DNA from 3 places in the Streptomyces sp. NPDC002896 genome. Region 3 is predicted to be linked to each of the others. Evidence: riboswitches for the same ligand, from Rfam matches in the RefSeq annotation. Region 3 holds a riboswitch; each other region holds the start of a gene.
What was found. Region 3 has a riboswitch for ZMP and ZTP ahead of ABT009_RS07680 (phosphoribosylaminoimidazolecarboxamide formyltransferase). Riboswitches for the same ligand answer to the same signal wherever they lie in the genome.
Positions count from the first base shown of each region.

Region 1: it holds a riboswitch for ZMP and ZTP, as region 3 does, so the genes downstream of both, ABT009_RS14275 (glycine hydroxymethyltransferase) here and ABT009_RS07680 (phosphoribosylaminoimidazolecarboxamide formyltransferase) in region 3, are expected to answer to the same signal.
Region 2: it holds a riboswitch for ZMP and ZTP, as region 3 does, so the genes downstream of both, ABT009_RS17560 (bifunctional 5,10-methylenetetrahydrofolate dehydrogenase/5,10-methenyltetrahydrofolate cyclohydrolase) here and ABT009_RS07680 (phosphoribosylaminoimidazolecarboxamide formyltransferase) in region 3, are expected to answer to the same signal.

Region 1 is NZ_JBEOVA010000007.1:91,147-95,124, forward strand. It holds gene trpS (tryptophan--tRNA ligase) at 1-538, opposite strand, end outside; gene ABT009_RS14275 (glycine hydroxymethyltransferase) at 789-2,234, opposite strand; ZMP/ZTP riboswitch at 2,269-2,357, opposite strand; gene rocD (ornithine--oxo-acid transaminase) at 2,506-3,720, shown strand; gene ABT009_RS14285 (glutathionylspermidine synthase family protein) at 3,742-3,978, opposite strand, start outside.
Region 2 is NZ_JBEOVA010000008.1:378,680-382,657, reverse strand. It holds gene ABT009_RS17580 (alpha/beta fold hydrolase) at 1-631, opposite strand, end outside; gene ABT009_RS17575 (MerR family transcriptional regulator) at 696-1,058, shown strand; gene ABT009_RS17570 (class I SAM-dependent methyltransferase) at 1,078-1,734, opposite strand; gene ABT009_RS17565 (NUDIX hydrolase) at 1,799-2,293, opposite strand; gene ABT009_RS17560 (bifunctional 5,10-methylenetetrahydrofolate dehydrogenase/5,10-methenyltetrahydrofolate cyclohydrolase) at 2,318-3,184, opposite strand; ZMP/ZTP riboswitch at 3,207-3,293, opposite strand; gene ABT009_RS17555 (ABC transporter ATP-binding protein) at 3,357-3,978, opposite strand, start outside.
Region 3 is NZ_JBEOVA010000004.1:130,286-134,263, forward strand. It holds gene ABT009_RS07675 (FAD/NAD(P)-binding protein) at 1-650, shown strand, start outside; gene ABT009_RS07680 (phosphoribosylaminoimidazolecarboxamide formyltransferase) at 707-1,864, opposite strand; ZMP/ZTP riboswitch at 1,895-1,983, opposite strand; gene ABT009_RS07685 (YceI family protein) at 2,005-2,664, opposite strand; gene ABT009_RS07690 (MFS transporter) at 2,984-3,978, shown strand, end outside.

The DNA of each region.
Region 1 (3,978 bases), on a different contig from region 3:
CGCGGGTGAGCTCGATGTGCTGGCGCTGGTCCTCGCCCACCGGCACCTCGTTTGCCTGGTAGAGGAGGATGTCGGCGACCTGCAGGATCGGGTACGTGAACAGGCCGACGGATGCCCGCTCGGCGCCCTGCTTGGCGGACTTGTCCTTGAACTGCGTCATCCGGGACGCCTCGCCGAAGCCGGTCAGGCAGTTCATGACCCAGGCGAGCTGCGCGTGCTCCGGGACGTGGCTCTGCACGAAGAGCGTGCAGCGCTCCGGGTCGAGGCCGGCGGCGAGGAGCTGGGCGGCGGCGAGCCGGGTGTTGGCGCGCAGCTCGGCCGGGTCCTGCGGAAGGGTGATCGCGTGCAGGTCGACGACCATGTAGAAGGCGTCGTGGGTCTCCTGCAGCGCCACCCACTGGCGCACCGCTCCCAGGTAGTTCCCGAGGTGGAACGAGCCTGCGGTGGGCTGGATTCCGGAGAGGACACGCGGACGGGCGCCGGACGCGGAGCGGGGCGCCTCGGGGCCTGCGGCGACGGCTGGGTGATCAGAGACCATGCTCAACATTCTCTCAGGTGCGCGCGAAAGCTTGGGAACCGATCCGCGACAGCTCGGGAACCGTTTCTTCCGCGGCCGGGAGGGCGACGGCTCACCTCCAGGATGCGGGTGGCTGCGGCCCCGTCGAGCGACTGCCGATGAGACGTGGGACACAGTGCGCCCGGCCGGGCCGACCGGCCCCTGAGAACAGCGTCGGCTGCCGGCGGCAGTACGCCGCCGGCAGCCGTTGATCAGCCGAATCGGAAGGGGATCAGCTGAGGTCGACGCCCGGGTAGAGCGGGAAGCCGTCCAGCAGGTCGGCGGCCCGGCGCGAGACCTCGTCGGCGACCTTCTCGTCCAGGACGTGCTGCGCCTTGGAGGGGGCGCCCTTGCTGGTCGTGCCCGGCTGGGTCGAGGTGAGCACCCGGTCGATCAGGGCGGCGATCTCGTCCATCTCGGTGGTGCCCAGACCGCGGGTGGTCAGGGCCGGGGTGCCGATCCGGATGCCGGAGGTGTACCAGGCGCCGTTGGGGTCCTGCGGGATGGCGTTGCGGTTGGTCACCACACCCGAGTCGAGGAGCGCGGACTCGGCCTGGCGGCCGGTGAGCCCGTAGGAGGTCGCGACATCGATCAGGTTGAGGTGGTTGTCCGTACCGCCGGTGACCAGCGTGGCGCCGCGCCGCATCAGGCCGTCGGCGAGGGCGCGGGAGTTGTCGACGATGCGCTGGGCGTAGTCGCGGAAGTCGGGGCGGCGGGCCTCGGCGAGGGCGACGGCCTTGGCGGCCATGACGTGCGGCAGCGGGCCGCCGAGCACCATCGGGCAGCCGCGGTCGACCTGCTCGACGAGCGAGTCGTCGCACAGGACCATGCCGCCGCGCGGGCCGCGCAGCGACTTGTGGGTGGTCGTGGTGACGATCTGCGCGTGCGGTACGGGGTCGAAGTCGCCGGTGAGCACCTTGCCCGCGACCAGGCCCGCGAAGTGCGCCATGTCGACCATGAGGGTCGCGCCGACCTCGTCGGCGATCTCCCGCATGATGCGGAAGTTCACCAGGCGCGGGTACGCCGAGTAGCCCGCGACGATGATCAGCGGCTTGAACTCGCGGGCGGTGGCGCGCAGGGCCTCGTAGTCGAGAAGGCCGGTCGCCGGGTCGGTGCCGTAGCTGCGCTGGTCGAACATCTTGCCGGAGATGTTGGGCCGGAAGCCGTGCGTGAGGTGGCCGCCGGCGTCCAGGGACATGCCGAGCATGCGCTGGTTGCCCAGGTCGCGGCGGAGCTCGGCCCAGTCCTTCTCGGAGAGGTCGTTGACCTGGCGGGCACCGGCCCGCTCCAGGGCGGGGGCCTCGACGCGCGCGGCGAGGACGGCCCAGAAGGCGACCAGGTTGGCGTCGATGCCGGAGTGCGGCTGGACGTAGGCGTGGCGGGCGCCGAAGAGCTCCTTGGCGTGCTCGGCGGCGAGGCCCTCGACGGTGTCGACGTTGCGGCAGCCGGCGTAGAAGCGGCGGCCGATGGTGCCCTCGGCGTACTTGTCGCTGAACCAGTTGCCCATGGTCAGCAGGACGGCGGGCGAGGCGTAGTTCTCGCTGGCGATCAGCTTCAGCGAGGCGCGCTGGTCCTCGATCTCCTGGCCGATGGCGTCGGCGACGCGGGGCTCGACACCCCGGATCACATCGAGGGCGCTGCGGAAGGCGGTGGACTCGGTGGAGAGGGGCTCTGGCATGTCGTCGGACCTCCGGACGCGGACACGGGATGCACGGGTCGGCCCAGGCGCACGGCACACGGTTTGCGCGGGCCGCTCCCCGATGGTCGGTCCCATCCCAGCGCGCCAGTCACGGCCCGCGGCCAGCCTACCGGCAAGGCCGCAGGGCGGCCTTGCCGGTCCAGGATGCGGGAGCGCTGCCGATGGGGCGCCGCCCGCAGCGCCGCGCCGTGCAGGCAAATCGGGTAGAAAGGGCACACCTGCCCTTCTCTGCCGTACGGACGGAGGTCCCGTGAGTGCTGCCGATGCGCTCATCGCCTCTGCCGAGGCGCACACTGCGCACACCTATCACCCGCTGCCCGTCGTCATCGCGACCGCCGACGGGGCGTGGATGACGGACGTCGAGGGGCGCCGCTATCTCGATCTGCTCGCCGGGTACTCGGCGCTCAATTTCGGGCACCGCAACCGGCGGCTGATCGAGGCCGCGCACGCGCAGCTGGAGCGGGTGACGCTGACCTCGCGGGCCTTCCACCACGACCGGTTCGCGGAGTTCTGTGCGCGGCTGGCCGAGCTGTGCGGCATGGAGATGGTGCTGCCGATGAACACGGGTGCGGAGGCGGTCGAGACCGCCGTGAAGACCGCACGGAAGTGGGGCTACCGGATCAAGGGCGTGCCCGACTGCATGGCCAAGGTCGTCGTCGCGGCGGGCAACTTCCACGGCCGCACGACGACGATCATCAGCTTCTCCACGGACCCGGAGGCCCGGGCGGACTTCGGCCCGTACACGCCCGGCTTCGAGATCGTCCCGTACGGCGACCTGACCGCGATGCGCGAGGCGCTCACGGAGAACGCGGTCGCCGTGCTGCTGGAGCCCATCCAGGGCGAGGCCGGGGTGCTGGTGCCGCCCGAGGGCTATCTGCGGGGCGTACGGGAGCTGACGCGCGAGCGGAACGTGCTGTTCATCGCCGACGAGATCCAGTCCGGCCTGGGCCGTACGGGGAAGACCTTCGCGTGCGACCACGAGGGCGTCGTGCCGGACGCGTACGTGCTCGGCAAGGCGCTCGGGGGCGGCATCGTGCCGGTGTCGGCGGTCGTGTCGTCCGCCGACGTCCTCGGGGTGTTCAGGCCCGGTGAGCACGGTTCGACGTTCGGCGGGAACCCGCTGGCGTGCGCCGTGGCGCTGGAGGTCATCGACATGCTGCGCTCGGGCGAGTACCAGCAGCGGGCCGCGGAGCTGGGCTCGCATCTCCACGACGAGCTGCGGCTGCTCGCGGGCAGCGGCGGCCCCGTGCGGGAGGTGCGCGGCCGCGGCCTGTGGGCGGGTGTCGACATCGACCCGTCGTACGGCACGGGGCGGCAGATCTCGGAGCGGCTGATGGATCGGGGCGTCCTGGTCAAGGACACCCACGGCTCCACCATCCGGATCGCCCCGCCGCTGGTCATCAGCAAGGAGGACCTGGACTGGGGGCTGGACCAGCTGCGGGCCGTACTGGCCGCCAGGACCTGACGTCACAGGCCCCGAAAAGGCTTACAGGATCACATGGGGCAGGAAGCGGGCGTACTCGTCCGTGACCAGCCCCGACGACTCGCGGATGCCCAGCCCCGCCGACTCGTCCTCGACGACCCAGGCGCCGAGCACCACGCGGTTGCCGTCGAATGACGGCAGGGGCGCCAACTCCTGGTAGCAGCAGGGCTCTTCCCGTACGACGGGGTCGCCGGGGCCCGCCTCGTGCACCGTGACCCCGGCGCCCTCACGGCCGAGCAG
Region 2 (3,978 bases), on a different contig from region 3:
CCGGCTTCAGCCATTCTTCCGGCCGCTCCACCATGACCACGTGGTCGCTGTCGATCTCCGTGTACTGCGCGCCCCGGATTCCGGCCGCCAGAGCGCGGGAGCCCGCGGGCAGGACCATGCTGTCGCTGGTCGTCGCGACAACCAGCGTCGGTACGGCGACCTCTGGCAGGTCACCGGTGATGTCGAGGGAGGGAATCAGGTCGACGTGCGGGCGGAGTGCGGGCGGCTCCTCGGCCCGCCAGCCGGGAAGAAGGCCGAGCAGGTGGTCGTCGGGCCGGGCGAAACCGGCGGTCAGGACGAGGGCGGTCACCCGCTCGGGGTGGCGTACGGCGGCGCGCACCGCCACCAGAGTGCCGAGCGAGAAGCCGAGCACCGCGAACCGCTCGATGCCGTGCCGTACGGCGGAGTCGACGACCGCGTCCGTGAGCTCGTCGAGGCCGAGCGGGGTGGCGGCGACCGGGGTCCCGCCGGAGCCTGGATAGTCGGGGGCGACGACTGTGTGGGCGGCGGCGAGGGCCGGCACGACCGGGGCGAAGTTGCCTTCGATGCTGCCGGTGGCGCCATGGGCGAGCAGCAGTCCCGGACCGGTTCCCGTGACGGTGGTGGCGAGGGCGGGGAATGAATCGCGCATGCCCCGTACGTTGACCCATCACACCGGTGTGAAGGTCAAGTCCCAGGCGCGGTGAGGAGAATCGGTGCTGATAGGCGAGCTGTCACAGCAGACCGGGGTCGCGACGAGGCTGCTGCGGTACTACGAGGAGCAGGGCCTGCTGTGCCCCGACCGCGACAGCAACGGATACCGCGTGTACGCGCCCGAAGCCCCGTACGTCGTCGCCCGCATCCGGGGCATGCTGGCGGCCGGGCTGACCACCGGCGCCATCCGCGAGATGCTGCCGTGCGCCACCGATGCCGGGCCGGGGATCGACCCCTGCCCGGAGGTGCTGCGGACGATGGCCGCGAACCTGGAGCGGATGGACGCGGACATCGCGGATCTGCGCCGCCGCCGCGCCGCGCTGGCCGAGTTCCGCGATGCGACCGAGGCGCGGCAGAGGCGGTAACCGGCTCGATCCCGACCACTCAGCGCTGGTGCCACACCAACGTGTAGCGCCAGAACAGCCGGCGGCGCAGCCGTGCACCCGGCAGGACCTGGCGGGCTTCGCGGACGATGTCGGGGAAGCTCATGTCCGCAGGGCGGGTATGGGCGGTCATCGAGACTGGCCGTGGTGCCTTGCGGCCTTTGTTCTTGAACCAGCCCATGGCGAGGTTCAGCGGGATGGCGATGGCGCCGAGCAGGTGGTCGCCTCGGGTCTCCGCGCGAGCCAGTCCGACGACCACCAGCGTTCCTCCGGGTGCCAGGTGCCGGCGCAAGAGGGTGAGCGCTTCGGTGAACGGCAGGTGGTGGATGACGGCGACACACGTGATGACGTCGTAGGAACCGGCGGGGACCCCGGTCAGCACGTCCGCGACGGAGAACGTCACCGGGGCGGCCGGAGGAGTCAGCTCCCGTGCCCGGGCGACGATCGCCGGATCCGAGTCGATTCCCTGCACCTCCTTGGCGCGTATGGCCAAGAGCCTGGCCAGGTCGCCACTTCCGGAGCCCACGTCCAGGGCACGGTCGAATCGTTTCGGAAGCTGCCGCAGGATCCACCGGTGGTAGTGGGCGTTGTGGTCCCATGGATGAGCGGCATTGAACCGGTGAAGGGTTTGCAGGACGCGGGGCGACAGCAGGTTCATGCCGCCATCCCACCAGACCGTGGGTTCCGGCGACGCCCGCTCCGGAAAATGGCCGCACGCCCGGCTACGGTGTCGGCTCGGCGAGGTAACGCCTCAGAGCGTCGGCGCCATCAGGTACGAACGTCAACCGCTGAAGCGCGTCCTGCAACTCGCCCTCGGAGACCCAGCCGTGCCAGGCGATCTCCGACGGATCAGGGACGATCGCCTCGGTGACGACGGCCTCATGGACGCCGAGCCAGTATGGGCTGATCGCCCCTCGGCAGAGGAGCTTGAAGACGAATCGCACCGATGCCTGAACCCCCAACTCTTCGGCGAGTTCGCGAGCGGCAGCCTCCTCGTATGACTCGCCGACCCCTGCGGCCCCGCCGATCAACCAGTTGTACTGCCCCGGGAACCGGGACACGTCCTCCTGTCTCCGATGCACCAGGATGCGGCCCTCCGGATCTCGACAGACGGTCGTCGCGACGCGGTGCAGCCACTGTCTCTCGATGGCCTCGCCCCGCTCCACCACCCCGACCACCCGATCCTGCTCATCGACCCGCTCCACCAGTTCACCCATGGCACTCACGATCGCAGAACGACGTCAGCGTTTCCGCCTGCCGAGTTGCTGTTCGGCGGCCTCCACCGTCTGTGCCAGCAGGACGGCGATGGTCATCGGGCCGACCCCGCCGGGTACGGGGGTGATCAGACGGGCATGGGCGCGGGCGGTGTCGAAGTCCACGTCGCCGACGTTGCCGGGGTTGTATCCGGCGTCGATCACCACCGCGCCCGGCTTGATGTCCTGACCGCGGATCAGTCGCGGTCGTCCCACGGCCGCTACCACGATGTCCGCTTCCCGGACGATCGCGGGCAGGTCCGCGGTGCGGGAATGGCAGTACGTGACCGTGGCGTCCCGCGCGAGCAGGAGCATCCCGACCGGTTTGCCGAGGATCGGGCTGCGGCCGATCACGACGGCGTGTCTGCCGGCGAGTTCGACGCCGTACTCGTCCAGGAGCCGCATGATCCCGCCGGGCGTGCACGACACGAAGCCGGGCAGTCCGAAACTCATCGCGCCGAAGGAGTGCATCGTGACGCCGTCGACGTCCTTCTCCGGAGCGATGGCCTCGAACGCCGCCCGCTCGTCGATGTGCCGCCCGGCAGGGTGCTGCAGCAGGATGCCGTGGACCTCGGGGTCGCGGGAGAGAGCAGCGAGCGCCTCGACCAGCTCCGCGGTCGTGGTGGCGGCGGGCAGGCCGATGTGGCGGGACCGGATGCCGGCCTTGGCGCAGCGGGCCCGCTTCATGCGGACGTACGTGACCGAGGCGAGGTCGTCGCCCACCAGCACCGTCGCCAGGCACGGCGCGACACCCGTGCGCTGTGAGATCTCCGCCGCCTTGGTCGCGGTCTCTTCGCCGATGCGCCGGGCGAGGCCGGTGCCGTCCATGAGCTGGGCTGTCCGAGTCGGGGACATCATCGCCTCCCAGGCGTGGTCGACCACTCGCCCAGGCGCACGGCATCGACGTCCACGTCAGGCCGCTCCCCGGTGGTGCTCCACCTCAGCGCCAGTCACGGCCCACAGCGCACTGTAGTGGACATGAGGTATTCGGCGTGCTGCGAATTGCCCCGGCAGGCGTCACGGCCGCTCAGGTCGCCGCATACGCCGTCGCCTGGATGCCGTACAGATCCGCGTACCGCCCGCCCAGTGCCAGCAGTTCCTCGTGTGTGCCGTGTTCCGTCAGTCTGCCCTTGTCGAGGACGAGGATCAGGTCGGCGCCGCTCACGGTCGAGAAGCGGTGGGAGACGATCACGGTCACGGCGCCGGTGCGGGTGGCGAGGGCGTGGGCGCGGTTCATGTAGCGCTGGAAGATGGCCTGTTCGCTCGGGGCGTCGAGGGAGGCCGTGGGTTCGTCGAGGACGAAGAGGAGCGGGTCGGGGCGCATGGAGGCGCGGGCCAGCGCGGTCTTCTGCCACTGGCCTTCGGAGAGGTCGACGCCGCCCAGTTCGCGGCCGAGCTGGGTGTCCAGGCCGTCCGGGAGGCGGGCGACGAGGCTCTCGGCGTCGGCCGCGCGGACTGCCTCCGCGATGCGTTCGCGGTCGTCGATGTGCGGGAGGTCGCCAAGGCCCACCGTCTGGGCGAACACGGTGTGGAAGCGCCCGAAGTCCTGGTACGCGGCGCTGCTCCGGGCCCGCCAGGCGTCCGTGTCGAGCTCGGCGAGATCGGTGCCGTCGACGGTGATCCGCCCCTCGTCGGGGCGGTAGAACTTC
Region 3 (3,978 bases):
TCGCGTCGGGACGGCTGACCGCCCGGTCCATCGCCGAAGAGCTCGACGGCTGGTGGCAGGGCTTCTTCAGCTTCCTGGCCTCCGGTCCGCCCGGCTTCCGGCTGCGCGAGCTGCTCGCCCTGTCCCGGGCGGGTGTCGTCCGCTTCCTCGGCGCAGGCCTGCGGGTCGGTACCGACGAGGACAGCGGCACCTTCACCGCATCCAGCCCCACGGTCCCCGGGCACACCGTGACGGCGACCGCGCTGATAGAGGCGTACCTTCCGGGGGCCTCCCTGGGCCGTACCGAGGACCCGCTGCTGCGGGGCCTGCACGGCGCGGGTGCCCTCAGCGAGGAGGTCATCAGCGACCCCACGCACACTCACCGTTCCGGTCTGCTGACGGTGACGACGGACGGCGCGAGCCACGTCATCGACCCGTCGCTCGGCGGCCCTCACCCCCGCCGGATCGCACTCGGCGCCCCGACGAACGTCCGCGGCGTCGCCGCCTTCGCCCGTCCCCGCACCAACGCCCCGGCGTTCCGGCAGAACGACGCCGTGGCCCGGGCCCTATTGAGGGCGCTGTCCGCGGGCCGCGGTGAGGACCACGGCCCGGTCGGCGGAGGACGGACGGCCTCGCGCCCTACCACGGGACGCGTGGGGAGCGGCCGCTGATACGGCGTGTGCCACATCAGGGACCTGGTGTTCGTCAGTGGTGGATCAGGGCTGGATCAGTGGTGGAAGAGTCTCAGGCCGGTGCGCGCGAGCGTGATCCGGTGTTCGCGGCAGGCGGCCTCGACCTCGTCCGACCTGACGGATCCACCCGGCTCGGCAATGTACTCGACGCCGTGACGGTGGGCATGGTCGACGTTGTCGCGGAACGGCAGTGCGCCGTCGGAGGCAAACGCGACGCCGGTGAGACGCCGCCTCCACTTCTCGCGCTGGTCGACGGTCAACTCCTCGGCGGGCGTGGACAGTGCCTGAGCGAGGCGCCCGGTCTCGTCCGGGGTGAGATCGCCCTCGATGAACCGGATCTGCCAGTTGATACGGTCCTGGCGCCGGATCCCCGGCCGGAAGGCGAGGCCACGGACGGCCGGGTGGCGCCGCAGCCACCAGGTGTCGACCTTGGCCCCGGCAAGACGGGTGCAGTCGACACGGGACTGCTGGCCGGCGCCGATTCCGAGCGTCATCCCGCCGCGCACATAGCAGACCGAATTGGACTGGGTGTAGCGCAGTACCGCGAGCCCCAGCATCAGATCGTCCGCGGCGGTCTGCGGCAGTGAACCGCCCACGGTGTGGCCGAGTAGGGCGGCGGAGAGTTGCACCTCGTCGCGTGCCTGGGTCAGGCGCAGACCGAAGACCTCTCGCTCCTCGAACGGTGGGGGCACGAACGTCGCGTCTGCTTCCACGACCAGGAAGCGGCCGTTCTTCTTCTTGCTGAGCGTTGCGACCGTGCCGGGCGCGTACCCGGGGGCGATGACGCCGTCGCAGACCACGCCGGCCAACAGCTCTGCGAGTTCGGTGTCGACAGGGTGCGAGAGGGCGGCAAAGTCGCCGTAGGAGGATTTCGGATCAGCATCTCGAGCACGCAGATAGGCGCTGGTCAGGTCGCCCACGCGGTCGCCGGCGAGTCCGTAGAGCTCTGCCGTGACATCGTCGACGGGTCCGGAGAGGGCCGCGCCGGCAGGTGAGACGTGCTTGAACGAGGCGGCTGCGGGCCTGCCCAGCGACTGGCTGGCCTCACGCACGAGCTGCCACCCGTTGAGCGCGTCCAGCATGTTGATGAAGGACGGTTGTCCGTGCAGCACCCGAACCGGCCATCTGCCGTGCGTCACCGGTGCGACGTGTGCCGCTGCTTGTTGAGGGTTGGTTCCGTAGCGCAGTTCCATGTCCTGGCCTCCTCAGCGGGACATCGCTGACGGAGGCGCCCAGGCGGTCGACGCTCACATCGCATCGGGGTCGGCCGCTCCCCGGTGGTGGTCCACCCTCGCCAGTCGCGGCCGGGCACAACTCTATCGGCAGTAAGGGTCTACGCCACCGGCGCGGCCCGGATCGCGGAGATGTCGAACTGCAGCCGGATCTTCTCGCTGACCATGGCCCCGCCCGCCTCCAGCCTCTGGTTGTACACCAGGCCCCAGTCGGTGCGGTCGATGGTGGTCGTACCGTCGAAACCGGCGCGTTCGAAGCCGAACGGGTCCACGACCGAGCCGAGGTAGGTGAGGTCCAGCTCGACGGGACGGGTGATGCCGCGGATGGTCAGGTCCCCGGTCATGCGGTAGCTGTCATCGCCGACGTGCACCGTGGAGGTGCTGCGGAAGGCCATCTCCGGGTGCCTGTTCGCGTCGAAGAAGTCGGGGCCGACCAGATGCGCGTCACGCTGTTCCACACCGGTGTCGACGCTGGCGACCTGGATCACCATCTCGGCTCGGGACCGGGAAGGCTGCTCACCGTCGAAGTACAGATCGCTCCGGTAGTCGGAGAATGCCCCGCGCACGGTGGTGACCATGGCATGGCGCACGGAGAAACCGATCCTGCTGTGCGGGCGGTCGATGGTCCAGTGGCCGGTCAGAGCCACGAGTGAGGGGTCCAGGACGGCGGTGGCCGTGCCGGAAGCCGCGGGAGAGGTACGGGGGCCGACAGCCGGCGAAGACTCGATAGTGGGGGCATGGCGACGGCTGAAGAAACCCATGATGACGTCGTCTCCTTCTTATGTGATCACTACCGTGCTATCACGCCCTCGCGCCCACCCTCGGTGCGGGATGGGGCCGTCGTCCGGATTCCAGGGGTCCGCCCGCAAAGATCCACAGGATCAACACGAATTCCGCTGAGGCGAATTCCTTGCTCAACGGAGTTGTCCGATCACCCCGAGAAACCTCTTCCGGAATTCGATCAACGACTTGTACTTTCATGTACACCGCATCTTTCGGCGAGTTGGCACCACGGCCGCCGACCGCTCCCCGCGCCGCGAGCCGCCGACGCGTTGATTCCGTATCTCAGAAAGCCGCCCCATGCTCGAAAGCGCCCCATCAACCCCGCAGCCCTCGCCCACTCCCGTCTCGCCTTCCATCGCCGCGAGCGCCGCGGCACGGCTTGACCGGCTTCCGGCCGGCAGATGGCATCGCCGGATCACGTTCATCGTCGGCATCGGCGCGTTCTTCGACCTCTACGAGATCTTCCTCGGCGGAGTCCTCGCCGCGGCGCTCGCCGAACCGTGGTCGCTGACCTCGACGCAGAAGTCCATGGTGATCGCCTCGGCGTTCCTGGGCATGTTCGTCGGCGCGAACGTACTGTCGGTGCTCGCGGACCGCTTCGGACGGCGCCTGATGTTCCTGGTGAACCTCGGCGGATACTCGCTGTTCTCCCTGCTGGCGGCCACCGCGCCCAACCTGGAGTGGCTGCTTGTGCTGCGCCTCCTGTCCGGGATCGGGCTGGGCGCGGAGCTGGTGCTGGTCGACACCTACCTGGCCGAGTTTCTGCCGCGCGCCGTGCGCGGCCGGTACATCGCGTACGCCTACACCTTCGGGTTCGTCGGCGTGCCGGTGGCGGCGCTGTTCGGGGCGCGGGTGGTGGCGTCCCGGGAGCTGCTGGGCATCGAGGGGTGGCGCTGGCTGCTGATCGCCGGTGCGCTGGGTGCGGCGTTCATCCAGCTGATGCGGACCCGGCTGCCCGAGTCGCCGCGCTGGCTGAGCGTGCACGGGCGGCAGGAGGAGGCGCAGTGCATCGTCACCGACATCGAGAACCGGGTGCGTGAGGAGCGGGGCGGAACCGAGCTGCCTCCGGTGCCGCTTGCCGATGAGCAGCCCGAACGCCGTATTCCGTTGCGGGAGATGTTCCGCGGGGAGTTCCGTCGGCGCACGGTGATGTGGTGGATCTTCCAGGTCCTGCAGACCGTCAGCTATTACGGGTTCGGCTCCCTGGCCCCGATCGTGCTGGCATCGAAGGGCTTCACCGTGACCACGTCGCTGGGTTACGCCGCCCTGAGCTTCCTCGGCTATCCGATCGG